DNA from 4 places in the Streptomyces sp. NPDC039430 genome. Region 4 is predicted to be linked to each of the others. Evidence: riboswitches for the same ligand, from Rfam matches in the RefSeq annotation. Region 4 holds a riboswitch; each other region holds the start of a gene.

Region 1 (4,858 bases), on a different contig from region 4:
CGGCTTCGCCTTCACCGAGAACATCCTCTATCTCGGCAGCGCCTTCGGCGAGGACCAGCACCTGGGCAACTCCGGCCTGGCCTCCGTCACGGCCGCGACCTTCTTCGTACGGGTCGTCATGTCGCCGTTCGCCCATCCCCTCTTCACCGTGCTCACCGGCATCGGCTTCGGCCTGGCGGCGACGGCGGCCCGCCACCAGAGGATGCGCCGGTTCGCCCTGCCCCTGCTCGGCCTGGCCCTGGCGATGGGCCTGCACGCGCTGTGGAACGGGTCGGGGGCGGTCTTCGGCCCGTACGGCTTCTATGTGGTGTACGGCGTGTTCATGGTGCCGGTCTTCGCCCTGCTGACCTGGCTGGCGATCTGGAGCCGCCAGCGCGAGCTGCGCACGGTCGGGTCCGAGCTCCCCGCGTACGCCGCGGCCGGCTGGCTGACCCCGGCCGCGCCCCTCGCGCTCTCCTCCATGCGGGCGCGCACCCTGGCGCGTGACTTCGCGGGCCGTACGTACGGACCGTGGGCGGCCAGATCGGTCGGGGAGTACGAGGCGTTCGCGACGTCCCTGGCGTTTCTGCGCCACCGGGCCCACCGGGGTGTGGTGGGCCCGGACTTCATCGAGCGCGAGCAGGAGCTGCTGCACCATCTGTGGCAGCGCAGGGAGATAGCCGGGCCCGCGCTGACCTATGCGGCGCGGGCCACGGGCCGGGTGCGGGTGCCGCCGCCGTACATCGACTACGACGGCTACAACCCGTACCGCCAATGAGGAACCTGGCTCATGACCAACCAACCTGGCATATGTCGGGCGAGGGCCTCAGGCGGAGGCCGTGGTGAGCTCCGCCAGCTCCTCCGCCGTCAGCTCAAGGGCCGCCGCCGCCAGCAGCGCGGGCAACTGCTCGGTCGTACGCGCGGACGCGAGCGGTGCGACCACCGTCGGCTGCGCCGCCAGCCAGGCCAGTGCGACGGTCGCGACCTCGGCGCCCCGCGCCCCGGCGATCCGGTCCAGCGCGGTCAGGACCTTGCTGCCCCGCTCGGACTCCAGATACGTGGCCGCGCGGTCGGCGCGGGGACTGTCGACCGTGGTCCCGGGACGGTACTTGCCGGTGAGGAAGCCCGAGGCCAGCGCGAAGTACGGCACGGCCGAGAGGCCGTGACGCCGGACGGTGTCCTGCAGCTCGCCCTCGTACGTGTCCCGCGAGACCAGGTTGTAGTGCGGCTGGAGCGCCACATAGCGGGCCAGCCCCTCGCGCTCCGAGAAGGCGAGCGAGGCGGCCAGCCGCTCCGCGCTGATGTTGGAGGCGCCGAGCGCGCGGACCTTGCCCGCCGTCACCAGCTGGTCGAGGGCGGTGACGATCTCCTCGACCGGGACCTCGGGGTCGTCGAAGTGCGTGTAGTAGAGGTCGATGTAGTCCGTACGGAGCCGACGCAGGGACTCCTCGACGCCGGCCTTGATGGTGGCGGCCCGGAGCCCCTTGTACTGCGGGTGCCCGCCGACCTTGGTCGCGACCAGCACCTCGGAGCGATTGCCGCGCGAGGCGATCCAGTTGCCGATGACGGTCTCGGATTCACCGCCCTTGTGGCCCGGCACCCAGGCGGAGTACAGGTCGGCGGTGTCGATGAAGTTCCCGCCTGCGGCGGCGTACGCGTCGAGGACGGCGAAGGAGGCCGTCTCGTCGGCGGTCCAGCCGAAGACATTGCCGCCGAGGGCGAGCGGGAAGACGTGCAGATCGGAAGAGCCCAGTGGGCGCAGAGCGGTCATAGGCGGCTGCAACTCCCGAAGGGGTCCGCCCTATTCCGCTCCACGCCCCGATAGGGACCGTATGGGGGAATGTCCGCCGAACTCGCGGCCCCACGAAACCGCGGCCCCACGAACCCAACGGGCTCGCGAACCCAACGGGCCCACGAGCCCACAGGCTCGCGGGCCCACAGGCTCGCGGGGGAAGGTCCGTGGAGACGAGGTCTACGGGTTGAGGCCCTTGCCGCGCAGCCAGCTCATCGGGTCGATGCCCGAGCCGCCCGCCGTGTGGACTTCGAGGTGCAGATGGGCGCCGGTCACGTTGCCGGTCGCGCCGACCCTGCCGATGACCTCGCCGGTGCTGACCTTCTGCCCGGCGCTCACGCTGATCGAGGACTGGTGGGCGTACCAGATCTCCGTGCCGTCATCGAGCTCCAGGACCGTGCGGTATCCGTACGAGCCCGACCAGCCGGCCGACTTGACGGTGCCGCTGTGCACGGCCTTGAGCGGGGTGCCCGTCGGCGCGGCGAAGTCCAGGCCGGTGTGCTGGCCGGAGGACCACAGCGAGCCGGCCTGACCGTAGGTCGAGGTGATCGTGTACGAGGAGGTGGGGATCGCGTAGCTGGCGGCCAGCTTGGCCAGCCGCGCCTTCTCCGCCTTGGCCCTGGCCTCGGCCTCGGCCTTCTTCTTCGCCTCTTCGATCTTCTTCTCGGCCTCGGACTGCTGCTTCTTGGCCTCGGCCGCGGCCTTCTCGGCCGCCGCCGACTCCGCGGCCGCCTTCTGCGCCGCGTCGGCCCCGGTCTGCTGCGCCTCGGCCTGCTGGAGGATACGGGCGCGCAGCGCCTCTCCCGCGTCGGTGGCGCCCTGTTCGGTGTCCGAGGCCGTGAGCCCGGCGGTGGTGAGCGGGGCGGCGAGCACCTCGGACTCGGAGTCGTCCGAGGCGAGCGAGCCCATTCCCGGCAGAGACTTGGCGTCCGGAAGATTGTCCGCGATCGCGTCGGGCAGGGATATGGAGACCGCGGGCTTGTCCTGCGCGGTGGCGATGCCGCCCGCGCCGACGGCGGCGATGACGCCCACGCCGAGGACGGTGGAGCTACGGGCCAGTCCGCGCTGCTTGGCGACGCGATGCCGGCCGCGTACGGGCCGTATGGACTCCTCGGTGGGATTCCATTCCCCCCATGCCCTGTCCGGCTCGTCGCCGTGGGAGCGCGTTTCGAAGAGGGCTTCGGGGGCAGGCTTGTTGGACGCCACTGAGGCGTACTCCTTTCCTTCCTTCTCGCCTACCGGGTTAGCTGACGGGTTCGGAGCAGGAAGGTCTCCTACGAGCGCTCCTGCCGCACAAGGCGACAGAAAACACCCGATTCACCCCAATTGGTGGTTCCCCGGTTCCCTTGCGGGATTCGGCGCGTGCGCACGGTGCCATCTCTTACGACGGCTGGGACGACCGCGCTGCGTTATCGAACGTTAATAGAGACCCGGGCCTTATTCCAAGCTGTTCCGGGTGATCGTTAACGACTTCGCATCGGACGTACCGGGACGGAAGGGAACGGAATCGGGCGAGTTGACGGCCCATCAGGGCGGCTCGCATTTCTGACGGTGTGTCAAATGTTATGCGGAGGGATACCTCTCGACTACGGACGGTGGCGAGGGGTCCGGCCGGACGCATCCGTCCGGCGATCCGGCTGACGACGCCGGCTGATGGCTCCGGCCGTCTCACGGCACCAAGGGCATGGTCCTGCGCCGCTCCGGCTCACCCTCCGAGGGCCGGCTGACCGCCAGCAGCGCCATGTCGTCCTGGCTCCCGCCGCCCGTGTGCCGCCGCACATCGTCGATGAGCGCCTGGAGCATCTCGTCGGGCCCCTGGAAGACCCGGCCGTCGAGCCGTTCGCGCGGGACGTAGAAAACCCCGTGGGCATCACGCGCCTCGGTCAGCCCGTCCGTATAGAAGAGCAGCGTCGCGCCTTCCGGATACGCGGCCTGCTCGGCGCGGTCCGGCCACATACCCAGTTCGCTCATCCCGAGCGGCAGCGCGGGGTCGGTCGCGACGAGCATCCGCACCTCGCCGTCGCCGCACACCAGCAGCGGCTCGGGGTGGCCGCGGTTGACCAGCCGCACCACACCCTCGTCGTGCGGGATCTCGGCCAGTACGGCCGTCGTGAACCCCTCGAAGATATCGAGCGCGTCCTGCCGTGTCCCCTCCCGCCGGAGAGCCCGCTCCAGCCGCTGCGCGACCGCCTCCAGCGAACTCTCCTGCTCGGCGGCCTCCCGGAAGGACCCGATGACCACCGCCACCGCTTCGACCGCGTCAAGACCCTTCCCCCGTACATCCCCGACCACCAGCCGCACCCCGTACGGCGTGTCCTGTACGGCGAAGAGGTCCCCGCCGATGAACGCGCCCTCCTGCGCCGCCTCGTACCGCGCGGCGATCCGCAGCCCCCCGATCCGTTCGGCGGGTCTGGGCAGCACCGCGCGCTGGGCGGTCTCGGCGATGATGCGGGCGGAGGCCAGCCGCTCACCGCTGCGCCGTACGACACCGTTGATGTACAGCGCCAGCAGGGACACGACCAGCACCGTCAGCACCTCGCTGATCGACTCCACCTGGAACTGGGTGTCCGCGTGGATGTGCAGCACCACCTCGGCGACCAGCGAGGTGAGGGCGATGACGAGCGTGCCTGCCATCGGATAGAACGGGGCGGCGACCAGCGGAGCCGCGGCGAAGAGGGGGGACGCGGTGACGCGCGTCGGGGTCACGAGGTCGAAGATCACCCCGGCGACGATCACCAGCACGGGCAGCACCCGTACCAGCCTGCGTCCGGTACGGCCGCGTCCCGCGGGATACCGGCCGCCGCCGCGGACGTTGTCACCGGCCGTCCAGAAACCCGTTCCGCGACCTGCCCAGATACCGGCGTCCTCAGCCGCCCGCCGGCCTGTGCCGCCCGTGCCCTTTCCGAGCTTCCTCAGTCTCCACACCAGTGGTCTCCTGCCCGGTCCGCCGACTGCTGCGGACGGTGCCGCGCTCCATCAGGCTGGCCGCTGCCATCCCGGGTGGCGACTCGCCGTCGGCCGAGTGGGCTACGGCGAGCGGCCCCGCCGGCCCGGCCGGTGCTCCGGCGCACCGATCGGCCGACGGCC
Region 2 (4,858 bases), on a different contig from region 4:
CAATGGCACGTCGACATCGGCCCGGACACCTTCTTCACCCTCTCCCATCTCCTGCTGTACTCCGGCAGCGCTGTCGCCGGTCTCACCAGCCTGGTCATGGTGGTGCGGGCCACCGCCGCGCAGCGCGCGGGACGGCCGGCCGAGCGAGCCGTCGGCGGCAGCCCCGTCCGGGTGTTCGGCGGGACCTTCACGGCGCCCCTGGGCTATCTGGTCGCCGGGACGGGCGGTGCGCTCTTCCTGCTCTACGGGCTGCTGGATCTGTGGTGGCACTCGCTGTACGGATTCGACGCCGTACTCGACTCACCACCGCACGTCGGGCTGTTCATCTCGGTCTCGCTCACGATGGTCGGCAGCGTCATCGTCTTCGCCGCGGCCCGCGCGGAACGCTGGGGCCGGGTCGGACTGATCGTCAGCATCCCTGTCCTGATGACGTTCAGCCCCATCACCACCAACGCCTTCGCCGCCCTGCCCCTGCCCTTCGAACCGGTCGTCGCGGGCACCGTCTTCTTCGCCGTCCTCCTGGTCATCATGGGAGGGCTCACCCTCGGCAGGGGAGCCGTCCTCGCCATCAGCGGCACCCTCGCCGCCATCCAGGGCTTCCTGTGGTGGTTCTCCCCGTGGGCCTCCCACGTCTACGCCGCCTCGCAGGGCCTGCCGCTGCGCGACAACCTCGGCGACAAGGCCCCGGAACTGCCCGCGAGCATCCCCATGTTCATGCTCCTGGCGGCGGCGGTCATCGAAACACTGCTGTGGCTGGGCTCGACGCGTGGCTGGTCGAATCGGTGGCTGCCCCAGCTCCTGGGCGCGTCCGGCGGACTGGTGATCAGCGTCTCGGTGCTCCTCCAGAAGTCCCTGCTCGGTGATTCCGGCACTCCCGACGCCGCCGGTCTGCTGACCGCCGCCGTCGTGGGCCTGGCCTTCGGCGCCCTCGCCGGCTTCCTCGGCGCGCGCTTCGCCGTCATCCTGCGCGCCAATACCCCGACCTCCAGCCCGGAAGGCAACTGATCCGTGCACAGCCCTCTCACCGGCCCCGCCCCGGCGCCGTCCTCACGCACCACCGCTCGCCGGCCCCCGGCCCGCCGCGTACGCTCCCTGGTCCTCGCGCTGTCCGCGGTGGCGGCCCTGCTCTTCGCGTCGGCCGCGCCTGCCGCCGCCTACGAGCCGGTCGGGATCGTGCACACGGAACGCGTACAGGCGGGCCCGTACAGCCTGACCGTCGGGTTCTCCACCTGGCCGCTGCGTGCCATGCAGTCGCTGGACTTCACCTTCGCCCCCGAAGGGGGGATAGCGGGCAAATCCGGCACGCTCACCCGTGACGCCACCGGCCTCGACTCCGATGACCGCGTCACGCCGCTGGCACGCCACCCCCGCAAACTCGATGTCTGGGGTCTGGACATCAAGTCCTTCCCCGACCCGGGCGACGTGGCGCTCACCTTCGCCATCGACGGCCCCGAGGGTCATGGCACGGGGACCCTCAAGCACCTGACCGTCCTCGACCAGCCGGGCCCGCCCCTGTCGCTGAGCTGGAGCGTCTGCGCCCTGCCCGTCCTCGGGCTGATCGCCTTCCTGGTCATCGCCTGGCGGCGCAACGAACCGGCGCGCCGGCTCGCCGAGTTGGGCATATAGCGCCGGACGCGCGCGCGGTGCGCGCAGGCGGCCGAAGGGGGAGCGTGGGACCGGCCACGCTCCCCCTTCGGCCGCGAACTGCCTTTTGCTGAAGGGTGGTCGCCGATTTCGATCCACTCTTCGGTGAAAGGCTGCCACGGAACTGACGCGTGGCACGACCGTGTTCGGAAACGACAGAAGGTCAGAAACGCGCACGGCTCCGCCAATTCAATGGCGTTGAGCGGTGCAATTGCCGTGAGAAGCGGCTCGCCCGGGATCCGCCGGGGTCCGCCGGGGTCCGCGAGGGGCCGTCCCCGGCGGCTTCCGAATTACGTGATCAAGCGCGATTCGGCGCCCGGTGGGACGCCCGAATTTCCAGTCATGGGTGGGACTGTCGAGGCCGGACCGACCAGGCCGGATCGCTCCTTTATGGGCGATTTATCTCCGTTCTCCCCGAAGTCCATTTATGTAGCGTTCATGTGACTTTCCACTCCCTTGGAACCCCCGTGAGCTGGACATTTCCGTCATGGGCGTGATGTGTGTCACGTAAGTGCCGGGTTGCGAGCGCCGCCTCCTCGTTCATTTCGTCCACGGAGAAGGCGAGTTGAGAGCCCCGGTATCGGGTGGGTAACGAGATCTTTCCGGGTTGGAATCGTGAATTGGATTCCGTTGTGAATTCAGGGCTTGTTTCGTCCGGGCGTCCTCGCTTACGTTCTCGTCACTCCGGATGGAACGCCGAATCCTGCCGCCGTCCGGAAACCCACACCCACCCACGTACGGCAGGAGCGGGGGACCCAGGTAAGTCGCCGATCCGTACTACGGGCCGGCTTGGGGTGAAGCCGCATTCACAGTGCGGCCGGGCATCTCCAGCTCGAACCCGACAGCTCACCTCGCAGGCGGAGGAGAGGAATTCGTCATGGCCTCAAAGGCTAAGCACCGTCGTCCCAAGAACAACCCCGTCGCCAGAGGCCTCGTCACCGCGGGCACGGGCGGTGCCGTACTCGCCTTCCCCCTGCTGGCCGCGACCACCGCGGAAGCGGCCCCGGCGCACACCGCCGCCACCGCCGACGCCAAGGTGTCCATGGCTCCGGCCGCCGCCGTTCAGACGGACGTCCCGGCGACCTACTCCGTGGTCTGGGGGGACTCGCTGTCCAGGATCGCGGACACGTACTCGATCAGCGGCGGCTGGCAGAAGCTCTATGAGGACAACCGTGACGTCATCGGCGGCAACCCGTCGCTGATCCACCCCGGTCTCACGCTGACGCTCGCGGCGGACTCCGCGTCGGAGGCCCCTGCCGACTCCACCGCCGACTCAACGGCCGACGAGAGCGCCACCACCGACGCGAGCGCCGCAGCCGATACGGGCGCCGCCACCCAGACGGCCGCGACGACGTACACCGACGACCTGGACGGCTGGATCCGGGAGTCGCTGGACGTCATGGCGCAGCACGGCATCCCCGGCTCCTACGACGGCATCTACCGCAACATCATGCGCGAGTCCTCGGGCAACCCGTCCGCCATCAACAACTGGGACTCGAACGCCGCCGCCGGCACCCCGTCCAAGGGCCTCCTGCAGGTCATCGACCCGACGTTCCAGGCCTACCACGTGCCCGGTACGTCGACGGACAGCTACGACCCGGTCGCCAACATCACCGCCGCGAGCAACTACGCGGCCGACCGCTACGGCTCGATCGACAACGTGAACGGCCCCTACTGACAGGCCCTCACGCCCGTCGCGGCAGGCCGGACAGCCCTCAGGGCCTGTCCGGCCTGCCGGCGTTCGCGCGTGTCCCCGTCCCGTGTCCCGTGTCCCCGCCGCTCCCCGGCCAGGCGCGCCGCGCGCGCAGCTCCCGTACCCCAGCCGCCGCCAGCACCAGCGCCGCCGCGCCCAGGGACCACAGCAGCTGCGGGCGCGCCGCGTCATTCGTCAGCATCAGACCGAAGACGACCGCCATCGCGGCGAGCGTGGCCCATGTCAGCCCCGGGAAGAGCCACATCCTCAGCACCAGCCGCTCCGGTGCCTCCCGCTCGATACGGCGCCGCAGCCGCAGCTGCGACACGGCGATCAAGGCCCAGACGAAGAGGAGCACCGCGCCGACCGCGTTGAGCATGTACAGGAAGACCGAGTCGGGCCAGCGGAGATTGAGCAGCACCGACACGAAGCCGAACGCCACGGACGCGAGGACCGCCCGCCGGGGCACACCGCCGCCGCTCACCGTCAGCAGGGACCGCGGCGCCTCGCCCCGTTCGGCCAGCGAGAAGACCATCCGGGACGATCCGTAGAGGTTGGCGTTGAGCGCCGACAGCAGGGCCACGAACACCACGATGTTCATGATCTGCGCGGCGGACGGGATGCCGATGGCGTCGAGGACGGTGACATACGGACTCAGCCCGGCCCGCTGCGCCGTCCAGGGCAGCACCGTCACGATGACCAGCATCGAACCGACGTAGAAGAACAGGATCCGGAACACCGCGCTGCGCACCGCCCGGGACACCGAGCGCACCGGGTCGTCGGACTCCGCCGCCGCGATCGTGACCACCTCCAGGCCGCCGAAGGCGAAGACGACGGCGAGCACACCGGAGATGACGCCCTGCCAGCCGCCGGGCAGGAAGCCGTCCTGTCCCGCGAGGTGGGTGAAGCCGACGGGGTCGGTGTCGGGCAGCAGGCCGAAGACCGCCAGCAGTCCGAGCACCAGGAACGCGACGATCGCGAACACCTTCAGGGCGGCGAACCAGAACTCGAACTCGCCGAAGTTCTTCACGGCGGCGAGGTTCGTGCCGGTGAAGAACACCATGAAGACCAGCACCCACGCCCACTGCGGCACCGAGGGCAGCCAGCCGTTCGCGATCCGCGCCGCGCCCGTCGCCTCCACCGCGAGGACGACGACCAGCAGGAACCAGTACAGCCAGCCCGCGCTGAACCCCGCCCACCGGCCGAGCGCCCGCTCGGCGTACACGGAGAACGAGCCCGACGACGGCATCGCGGCCGACATCTCGCCCAGCATCCGCATCACACACATCGCGAGCGCGCCCGCGATCAGATACGAGACGACGATCCCGGGCCCGGCCATCGCGATCCCGGCCCCCGAGCCGACGAAGAGCCCGGCGCCGATGACCCCGCCGAGGCCGAGCATGGTCAGATGGCGCTGCTTGAGCCCGCCGGCGAGCGGTGTCCGAGCGGCCGCCGCGGCCGTGGCCGTGGCTGTGCCCGTATCCGAATCCGTAGCCGTCCGGTCCGGGTCGGTACGGGCCG
Region 3 (4,858 bases), on a different contig from region 4:
AGCGGTGGGACATCATGCACTTGAAGCCGTTGCGCTGGGCCAGCTCGACGGCGTCCAGGGTCTCGGTCAGCGAACCGATCTGGTTGACCTTGACGAGCAGGGCGTTGGCCGAGCCCTCCTCGATGCCGCGGGCGAGGCGCTCCGGGTTGGTGACGAACAGGTCGTCGCCGACGATCTGGACCTTGGAGCCGAGCTTGTCCGTGAGGACCTTCCAGCCGGCCCAGTCGTCCTCGAAGAGCGGGTCCTCGATGGAGACGAGCGGGTACGCGGCGACGAGCTCCTCGTAGTACTCGGTCAGCTCGGCGGCCGAGCGGGACTTGCCCTCGAACTCGTACGAGCCGTCCTTGTAGAACTCGGACGCGGCGACGTCGAGCGCGAGCGCGATGTCGCGGCCGGGGACGTAACCGGCCTCCTTGATCGCTTCGAGGATGAGGTCGAGCGCGGCGCGGTTCGACTCCAGGTTCGGCGCGAAGCCGCCCTCGTCGCCGAGGCCGGTGGAGAGGCCCTTCTGCTTCAGGACCTTCTTGAGCGTGTGGTAGACCTCGGCACCCCAGCGCAGGGCCTCGGAGAAGGACTCCGCGCCGATCGGGGCGATCATGAATTCCTGGATGTCGACATTGGAGTCGGCGTGCGAGCCGCCGTTCAGGATGTTCATCATCGGAACGGGCAGCAGGTGCGCGTTCGGGCCGCCGAGGTAGCGGAAGAGCGGGAGGTCCGAGGCCTCGGAGGCGGCGTGCGCGACGGCGAGGGAGACGCCGAGGATGGCGTTGGCGCCGAGCGACGACTTGTCCGGGGTGGCGTCCAGGTCGAACATCGCCTGGTCGATCAGGCGCTGCTCGGTGGCGTCGTACCCGACCAGCTCCGGGCCGATCTGCTCGATGACGGCGAGGACGGCCTTCTCGACACCCTTGCCCTGGTAGCGGTTCTGGTCACCGTCGCGGAGCTCAAGGGCCTCGAACGCACCGGTGGAGGCACCGGAGGGGACAGCAGCACGACCCGTGCTGCCGTCGTCGAGGCCGACCTCGACCTCGACCGTGGGGTTGCCTCGGGAGTCGAGGATTTCCCGGGCTACGACGACGTCGATGGACGGCACGAGCATCTCCTTCTGGGATGTGACGCTTGGAGTGCAGGGTCTCATTGGCCTTGCGACACGAGACTATCCGGCGCGGGGTCATCGGTCGGCCGGTGCCCGCCACCTAAGACGAACCTAAGACGAAATGAGGCCCGATTCCCGCACCGCGGGAGCCGGCGGGAGCCGTGGCCCGCCCGCGGGCGGGCCACAGCCGAAACCCCGGCCCGGCGCGTACGGGGGATTACGCGCCCGGCCGGGGTGGTCTCGGGTGGGGCCAGGGGCCCTTCGCGGGGGCGCGGGTTCCCTGGTTCCCGGGGCCGGCCTCGGGACATCCCCGGGTTCCCTGGTGGGTCCCGGGGGCCGACCCCGGGACCATCCCGGGGGCCGACCCCGGGATCCCCGAGTGGGCCCCCGGGGGGGGAGGCCCCGGTGGGAGGCCCCGGTGGGGTCAGCTCAGGTGGAGCTGCTGGCCCGGGTAGATCACGTCGGCGTCGCTGACGATGTCCTTGTTCAGGTCGAACAGCTTCTTCCAGCCACCCTTGACCTTCTCCGCCTTGGCGATCTTGGAGAGGGTGTCGCCGGACTCGACCTTGTACTCGCCGTCGCCCTTCTTGATCGTGGTGGGACGGCTCTCGCCGCGCGAGGCGGGCTGGGCGGCACCGCGCGTGGTCTCCGCGCTCTCCCGCTGCTGCGGCTGCGACTGCTGCTTCGGCTGGGTCTGCTGCTGCGACCGCTGCTTGGGCTGCGACTGCTGCTGGGTGCTCCGGTCGGCCGAGCCACCGTCGTACGCGGCGCTGGACAGGCCCACGCCGCAGTTCGGCCACGCGCCCTTGCCCTGGCCGGCGAGGACCTTCTCGGCGACGGCTATCTGCTGGGACTTGCTGGCCAGGTCGGCGCGGGCGGCGTACGCGGTACCGCCGTAGGCCGCCCAGGTGGACGGCGTGAACTGGAGGCCGCCGTAGAAGCCGTTCTCGGTGTTGATGGACCAGTTGCCCCCGGACTCGCACTGCGCGACCTTGTCCCACTCGGAGGCGGTCGCGGCGGTGGCCGAGGTCGCGCCGAGCAGCGGGGCGGCGACGGCGGCACCGGTGACGCCGGCGAGCGTGGCGTAGCGGGCGGCCTTCGACGGGCGGCGGTGCTTGGCCTTGCTGGAACGCAGCAGCATGGAACATCTCCTCACCGACGCCTACGAGGTCAGCTGTCGGGTTCGGGCCAAGTGAGTTGCCCGGCCTTGTGCTCTGGCGCACAAGGCTTCACCCCAAGCCGGTCCTCGGCCGTCTCTCGACGGCCGGAGCCCGGCGCGAACCTTTGGGTCCCCCGCTCCTGCCTACGGCGCATGACGCGTCGGTTACTCCCCCCGACCGACGGCAGGATTCGGCGTGACGGTCGACGGGGCCCGCGGTGCGAGCGGTTCAGACCGTAATCACAGGTCTGCCCGTTGTTCAAAGAAGCACATCAAGGAAAAATCGCCCTTACCTCCCCCTGGGGCGACCTCATTTGCGCAGGTGGGAGACGAAACGGCGCGACCCGTTGAGCAATTGGCCCCAGTTGCGGCGAAGAGACCCTTGTCTCACTTTCACAGAAGCGGACATAGAGTCTCTAACTGCCTCTACTTCACGCCCAGATCAAGGGTCTGGCCAGGAAGGATCAAGTCGGGGTCGGCGCCGACGGTGTCCTTGTTCGCCTCGTAGAGCGCGGACCATCCGCCGGGCACCTCGCGCTCGTCGGCGATGAGCCAGAGGCAGTCGCCGGCGCGGACGGTGTACTGACCATCCACCGCGTCCGCGCCGTCCGTTCCGTCCGCCGCGCCGCCCGCGTGACGTGCCGATCCGTCACCTCGCGAGGCATGACGGCCGGATTCGCGCTCTTCACCCGAATTGCCCGGTACGGAGTCCTCCGGAGAGGCGTCGCCACGGTGCTTGCCGTTGGCGCTGCCCCCTGCCTCCGCGTCACGGGCGGCGCCTGAGGCGCCGGAGGACTCGGAGGGGGCGGGCGTCGTGCCGTCAGGGGCGGTCGCGTCCGGGGTGGACGAGGACGTGCCCGGGGAGGCATCCGACGGGGAGCCCCCGGCCTTGTCCGACGCGTCGGAGGATCCGGACGGCTCGGACGGCTCGGACGTCCCGGTCTTCCCTGACGTCCCGGTCTTCCCTGACGTGCCGGAGGGCTTGGGGGTCCCGGACGACGCGGGCGCCGTCTCCCGTTCCGCCTCGGGCGCCGCACCGGGGTCCACGCCCGGCGCGGCGCTGCCCGCCGTCAGCCCGGAGATCGCGGCGCAGCTGGCCCATGCCTTCGGGCCCTGCGCGTCGAGGATCTTCTCGGCTATCGCGATCTGCTGCGATCTGCTGGCGAGGTCGGCACTGGCCGCGTACTCCGCGCCGCCGAAGTCGTCCCAGGTCTCCTGGGAGATCTGGAGTCCGCCGTAGTAGCCGTTGCGGAGGTCGGCGCTCCACATGCCGCCGCTCTCGCACTCGGCGACGCGGTCCCAGGTGGAGGCGTCCGCCGCGCCGGCGCTGGTGGCACCGAGCAGCGGAATGGCGATCGCGGAGCCGGTCACCCCTGCCGCGACGATCAGAGCGGGGGCCTGGCGAGGTCGACGGTGTCGGCCGTTCCCGGAGCGCATGCGATTGCCTTCCGTGTGACTGATGTTTCGACTACTGCGTGTGGCGGCTGAGTTTTCGAGAACGTAGCGGTACTCGAACTGCTGTCACAAGTCGATGCAGCGGAGATCACGTGAAAGTCACAGTCTTGACGGGTCGTCAGTAAACTTTCAGCCGGACAATGGCGTGAACTGCACCGGAAGCGTGCGCAATCCACGCATGATGAGCCCTCCGCGCCACCGCAAATCGGCAGGATCTCCCGCAAGCCGCACATCGGGCAGCCGGGTCAGCAGGGTGGCGAGCGCGGTCTGCCCCTCCACTCGGGCGAGCGGCGCGCCGAGGCAGTAGTGGATGCCGTGTCCGTAGCCCAGGTGCTGATTGTCACGCCGGGAGAGGTCGAGGGTGTCCGGATCCGTGAAGCGCTCGGGGTCGCGGTCGGCGGCGGCGAGGACGACGAGCACCGGATCGCCCGCCGCGATCCGCTGTCCGCCGAGCGTCAGCGGCTCGGTCGCGAAGCGCCAGGTCGCCAGCTCCACGGGGCCGTCGTAGCGGAGCAGTTCCTCGACCCCCGTCGCGAGCAGGCCGGTCTCCCCCGCTCCGAGCGAGCGCTGGAGCAGCGCGCGCTGCTCGGGGTGACGCAGCAGCGCGAACATGCCGTTGCCGATGAGGTTCACGGTCGTCTCGAAACCGGCGAAGAGGATGATGAAGGCCATCGCCGCGGCCTCGTTCTCGGTGAGATGTTCCCCGTGGTCGCCGGCCCGGATGAGTCCGGAGATCAGATCATCACCGCGGTCCGCCCTCTTGCGGTGGATGAGGTCGGCGAGATAGCCCCGCATCTTCTTGACGGAGCGCCCGACTCCGCCCCGTGGCCCGCCCGTGTGGCCTGGTTTTGAATGCCGCAGCATCATGCCCGCCCAGTCGCGGAAGTCGTCCTGGTCCTCGCGCGGCACCCCGAGCAGATCGCAGATCGCGTAGATGGGGAGCGGGAACGCGAAGTCATGGATCAGGTCCGCCTCGCCCTTCGCGGCGAAGTCGTCGATGAGCCGGTCGGTCAACTCCTGCACGCGCGGCGCGAATTCGGCCACGCGGCGGGGCGTGAACGCCTTCGACACCAGCCGCCGCAGCCGGGTGTGATCGGGCGGATCGATATTGAGCAGATGTGTCATCAGCTCCGCCTTGCGCTCGCCGG
Region 4 (4,858 bases):
GGGGCGTGGATCATCTGCCCGCCGCCGACATAGATCCCCACATGGCTGACGCCGGAGAAGAAGAACACCAGGTCACCGGGGGCGAGATCGCCGCGTGAGACCCGCTGCCCGGTGTTGATCTGGGTGTAGCTGGTGCGGGGGAGGGAGACACCCGCGGCGCGCCAGGCGGCCTGGGTGAGCCCGGAGCAGTCGAAGGCACCGGGTCCGGTCGCGCCCCAGACGTACGGCTTGCCGAGCGCCCCGTAGGCGTAGGCGACGGCCGCGGCGGCACGGGCGTTCGGCGCCCGCACCGCGCCGGGCGCCGGGGACGCGGCGCCCCGCCGCTCCTGGCCGTCCTGCTGGTCGTACTGGGCGCGCTGTGGCGCGGTGAGGCGGTCGAGCAGCCGCTGGGCGGAGCCGATCTTCTCCTGGATGGCGGACTTGTGCCGGGCCAGCTCGGACTGGGTGGCCCTCAGCTCCGTGAGCCGGCCGTCGGCGCGGGCGCGCAGTTCGGCGATTCGGGCGAGTTCCTTGCGGATCGCGGTGATCCTGGCGGCCTGCCGGGAACCGGCCCGTTCGGCGAGCGAGGCCCCTTCCAGGTACTCCTCGGGCGAGGAGCTGAGCGCGAGCTGTACGGCGGGGTCGAGGCCGCCGGCCCGGTACTGCGCGGAGGCGATCGAACCGAGCGCGTTGCGCGCGTTGTTGAGCCGTTCCGTCCTGCGCGTGGCCTCGTCCCGCAGATGCGTGAGCGCGGTACGGGCCTTGTCCGCCTTCACCTTCGTCCCGTTGTACCGCTCGGTGGCGGTCTCGGCCTGCGCGTACAGCCCGTCGACCTTGGCCTTGACCTGGGCCGGGGTGAGCTGGGGCTCGGCGTGCGCGGGGCCGTCGAGGGCGGTGACGGTCGCGGCCCCGGCGAGTGCGAGGGTGGCGGCGGTTCGGCCGGCGGGGCCGGTGAGCGTGCGCTGTCTGGGCTTTCGGTGCGCTGCCACGGGGGTGGATCCTCTTCCCTAGTCGGTCACGGTGGGTCATGGCCGGTCGCCAGGAGAAGGACGCTAGGGCGCAAGGTCACAGTCCGGCCTCGGCATGGCCGGTATTGGCGAGAGGTGGCAGAACAGGGCCGGATTGTGACCGGCATGATCGCGGCCTCGGCACCCCTTTCCGTCCGGACCCGACCGATATCGGAACAGATCCCCACCTCGCCGCTCGGTGGTGATATGGCCCTCGATAGGGTCCGGGCATGGACGTACTCATCAATGTCTTCGTCGCGCTTCACATCATCGGCATAGCCTCGCTGCTCGGCGGCTTCCTCACGCAGATGAAGTCGATGAGCACGGGGACGGCCCGCTTCAACAAGGCGATGCTGCACGGCGCGCTGACGATGCTCATCACGGGCGTGGCGCTGGTGGGCCTCAACCAGGCCGACGATCAGACGGTGAACAACATCAAGGTCGGCATCAAGCTCGCGGTGCTGGTCGTGATCCTCGCCGTGGTGTACGTGAAGCGCGACGACGAGACCGCCCCGAAGCCGCTGTTCGGCGCGGTCGGCGGGCTGGCGATGGCCAACATCTTCATCGCCACGCTCTGGACCTGACAGGGCCCCGGGGCCGCTGTCAGGCGGGGCGGACGCTTCCGTAGATCGGCATGTAGTAGATCGACTCCTCGCGGACGTTCGCGCCCGGCTTGGGGGCGTGGATCATCATGCCGTCGCCTATGTAGATGCCGACGTGGCTGATGTCGTCGTAGAAGAAGACCAGGTCACCCGGGAGCAGATCCTCGGTCGCGACGCGCGCGCCGGCCTTCACCTGGTCCCAGGTGGTGCGCGGCAGCTCCACGCCCGCCTCCTTCCAGGCGGCCTGGGTGAGGCCGGAGCAGTCGTACGAGCTGGGGCCCGTGGCGCCCCAGACGTACGGCTTGCCCTTCTGGGCGCGGGCGAAGGAGAGGACCTTGGCGGCCTTGGTGGCATAGCTGCCGTCCGAGGCTCCGGTGCCGGTCCCTGTGCCGGTACCGCCCGTACCCGTACCCGTGCCTGAGCCGGTGCCCGAGCCCGTACCGGCCGACGGGGCCTGGGCCTGCCGCTCCTCACGCTTGCGCTCGGCCTCCGCCTTCGCGCGGGCCTCCTGCTTCGCCCGTGCCTCCGCCGTGCGGCGGGCCTCCTCTTCCTTCTTGCGCTCCAGCGCGGCCAGCCGCGCCTTCTCCTCCGTGGTCAGCTTCGACAGCAGCGCACGCGCCGCGCCGAGCTTCTGCTGCACGTTCTGCTTGCTCGTACGCAGCGCGGCCTGCGAGGCGGTGAGCGACTCCAGGTCCTTCGACGCCCGCTGCCGCTGCTTCGCCGCGTCGGCCTGCTGCGTCTGGTAGTCGGTGAGGACGCCGCGCTGACGCTCCGTCAGCCGGTCCGTCACCTGCTTCTGCTCGAAGAACGACTGCGGGCTGTCCGCGAACAGCAGGGCGGCGGTCGGGGTGATCGCGCCTTCCCGGTACTGCGCGGCCGCGAACGAGCCGAGCGTACGCCGGGCCTCGTTCAGTTTGTCCGCGCGCTTGGCGACCTCGTCGAGCACCCGGTCAACCGCGCGCTTCTGCTTCTGCGTGGCTTCTTTCGCCCGGTTGTACTTCTGCGTCTCACTGCCGGCCTGGCGGTACAGATCGTCGACCTTCTTCTGTACCTCCTCCATGGACGGCTTCGGCTCGACGGGCGCGGCGCTCGCGCTCTGCGCCGAGAGCAACGTGACCGAGGCGAGCGCGGCTGTCGTGATCCCGACGGCGGGAGAAGCGGTACGTACGCCGCTGAGGCTGCGCGGCTTGCGATGCGACGCCAAGGTCGGCATCTCCTTCCGTGGACCGCCTACCGGGTTAGCTGTCGGGTTCGGGCGGAACGGAAGGCTGCCCTACGGGCCTTGAGTGAAAGGCCCGATTCACCCCGGTTGTGCACTGTGGGTCCCCGGTTCCGAACTTCCTTCAGGAAAGTCCGAATTCGACGTGGGCCGCCCGCTTGGCGTGGGTCGCCGTTGGGGGTACGGGCTGCCTGATCGAGCACGCTAGCCAAAGTGTGGTGCTGGTGTGAAGGTCGATGGCCGATATGCCCGATACATTTTCGTGACTATTTGCGGGTGCGATGAGTGAAACCGGCTGGTGGGGTCCGTTCGTCACGATGGGTGAGCGGGGAGCCGCCTGTGGTGATGACGACCAGGGCGGGGAATTCCGAAGGCGGGCGCGGGGTGTCAGTGGGGCGGCCTAGACTCGGAAAGCGATGAGCAGCCTCTTTGACGACAGTTTCCTGGCAGACCTCCAGCCCTCCGGCGACGAGCATCCTCCGCCGCCCGAGGACGACGCCGGGCACGCACCGGAGCAGGTGCCCGACGACCTCTTCCAGGGTGCCTACGACGCGCCCCCGGCGCGGGACCAGTACCACCGCGACGGCGCGCCGCGTACGGTCGTGGACCCCGCCGCGCTGCTCGAAGGGCTGAACGAGGAGCAGCGCGCGGCCGTCGTGCACACCGGCTCGCCCCTGCTCATCGTGGCCGGGGCCGGGTCGGGCAAGACCAGGGTGCTGACCCACCGGATCGCGTATCTGCTGGGCACCCGCAGCGTCCACCCCGGTCAGATACTGGCGATCACGTTCACCAACAAGGCCGCGGGCGAGATGAAGGAACGGGTCGGCCAGCTCGTCGGCCCGCGCGCCAACGCCATGTGGGTCATGACGTTCCACAGCGCCTGCGTACGGATCCTGCGGCGCGAGTCGAAGAGGCTCGGCTTCACCTCGTCGTTCTCCATCTACGACGCCGCCGACTCGAAGCGCCTGATGGCCCTGGTCTGCCGCGATCTGGACCTCGACCCCAAGCGGTACCCGCCCAAGTCCTTCAGCGCCAAGATCTCGAATCTGAAGAACGAGCTGATCGACGAGGAGACGTTCGCCGGCCAGGCCGCCGACGGCTTCGAGAAGACGCTCGTCGAGGCGTACCGGATGTACCAGTCGCGGCTGCGCGAGGCCAACGCGCTGGACTTCGACGACATCATCATGACCACCGTCCATCTGCTCCAGGCGTTCCCCGATGTCGCCGAGCACTACCGTCGGCGCTTCCGGCATGTCCTGGTGGACGAGTACCAGGACACCAACCACGCTCAGTACACGCTCGTACGCGAGCTGGTGGGCCCCTCGGGCGAGGAGAACGACCCGGCCGAGCTGTGTGTCGTCGGTGACGCCGACCAGTCGATCTACGCCTTCCGGGGCGCCACGATCCGCAACATCCTCCAGTTCGAGGAGGACTACCCGGACGCGACGACCATTCTGCTGGAGCAGAACTACCGCTCCACGCAGACGATCCTCAGCGCCGCCAACGCGGTCATCGAGCGGAACGAGAGCCGCCGGCCGAAGAATCTGTGGACGAAGGCCGGCGCGGGCGCCCAGATCACCGGCTACGTCGCGGACACGGAGCACGACGAGGCGCAGTTCGTCGCCGACGAGATCGACCGGCTGACGGACGCGGGCGAGGCCAAGGCGGGCGATGTCGCGGTCTTCTACCGTACGAACGCGCAGTCCCGTGTCTTCGAGGAGATCTTCATCCGGGTCGGCCTGCCCTACAAGGTCGTCGGCGGAGTGCGCTTCTACGAGCGCAAGGAGGTCCGCGACGTGCTGGCCTATCTGCGCGTCCTGGCCAACCCGGAGGACAACGTCCCGCTGCGCCGGATCCTGAACGTGCCCAAGCGCGGCATCGGGGACCGCGCGGAGGCGATGATCGACGCGCTCGCGCTGCGCGAGAGGATCACCTTCCCGCAGGCGCTGCGGCGGGTGGACGAGGCGTACGGCATGGCCGCCCGGTCGGCCAACGCCGTCAAGCGGTTCAACACGCTGATGGAGGAGCTGCGTACGGTCGTCGAGTCCGGC

What was found. A riboswitch is a leader RNA that binds a small molecule or an ion and turns the genes downstream of it on or off. The one in region 4 is predicted to bind cyclic di-AMP.
Region 1: it holds a riboswitch for cyclic di-AMP, as region 4 does, so the genes downstream of both, ACZ7LS_RS22440 (M23 family metallopeptidase) here and ACZ7LS_RS05700 (C40 family peptidase) in region 4, are expected to answer to the same signal.
Region 2: it holds a riboswitch for cyclic di-AMP, as region 4 does, so the genes downstream of both, ACZ7LS_RS09505 (transglycosylase SLT domain-containing protein) here and ACZ7LS_RS05700 (C40 family peptidase) in region 4, are expected to answer to the same signal.
Region 3: it holds a riboswitch for cyclic di-AMP, as region 4 does, so the genes downstream of both, ACZ7LS_RS29250 (transglycosylase family protein) here and ACZ7LS_RS05700 (C40 family peptidase) in region 4, are expected to answer to the same signal.

What each region holds. Positions count from the first base shown of each region.
Region 1 is NZ_JBVKAK010000009.1:21,034-25,891, forward strand. It holds gene ACZ7LS_RS22430 (PrsW family intramembrane metalloprotease) at 1-757, shown strand, start outside; gene ACZ7LS_RS22435 (aldo/keto reductase) at 806-1,750, opposite strand; gene ACZ7LS_RS22440 (M23 family metallopeptidase) at 1,952-2,977, opposite strand; cyclic di-AMP (ydaO/yuaA leader) riboswitch at 2,989-3,142, opposite strand; gene ACZ7LS_RS22445 (PP2C family protein-serine/threonine phosphatase) at 3,440-4,696, opposite strand.
Region 2 is NZ_JBVKAK010000003.1:57,919-62,776, forward strand. It holds gene ACZ7LS_RS09495 (hypothetical protein) at 1-1,005, shown strand, start outside; gene ACZ7LS_RS09500 (hypothetical protein) at 1,009-1,626, shown strand; cyclic di-AMP (ydaO/yuaA leader) riboswitch at 2,363-2,517, shown strand; gene ACZ7LS_RS09505 (transglycosylase SLT domain-containing protein) at 2,522-3,322, shown strand; gene ACZ7LS_RS09510 (amino acid permease) at 3,360-4,739, opposite strand.
Region 3 is NZ_JBVKAK010000015.1:52,862-57,719, reverse strand. It holds gene eno (phosphopyruvate hydratase) at 1-1,099, opposite strand, end outside; gene ACZ7LS_RS29250 (transglycosylase family protein) at 1,521-2,231, opposite strand; cyclic di-AMP (ydaO/yuaA leader) riboswitch at 2,241-2,417, opposite strand; gene ACZ7LS_RS29245 (transglycosylase family protein) at 2,682-3,692, opposite strand; gene ACZ7LS_RS29240 (cytochrome P450 family protein) at 3,840-4,858, opposite strand, start outside.
Region 4 is NZ_JBVKAK010000002.1:156,424-161,281, forward strand. It holds gene ACZ7LS_RS05690 (C40 family peptidase) at 1-968, opposite strand, end outside; gene ACZ7LS_RS05695 (hypothetical protein) at 1,217-1,570, shown strand; gene ACZ7LS_RS05700 (C40 family peptidase) at 1,590-2,801, opposite strand; cyclic di-AMP (ydaO/yuaA leader) riboswitch at 2,800-2,947, opposite strand; gene ACZ7LS_RS05705 (ATP-dependent DNA helicase) at 3,224-4,858, shown strand, end outside.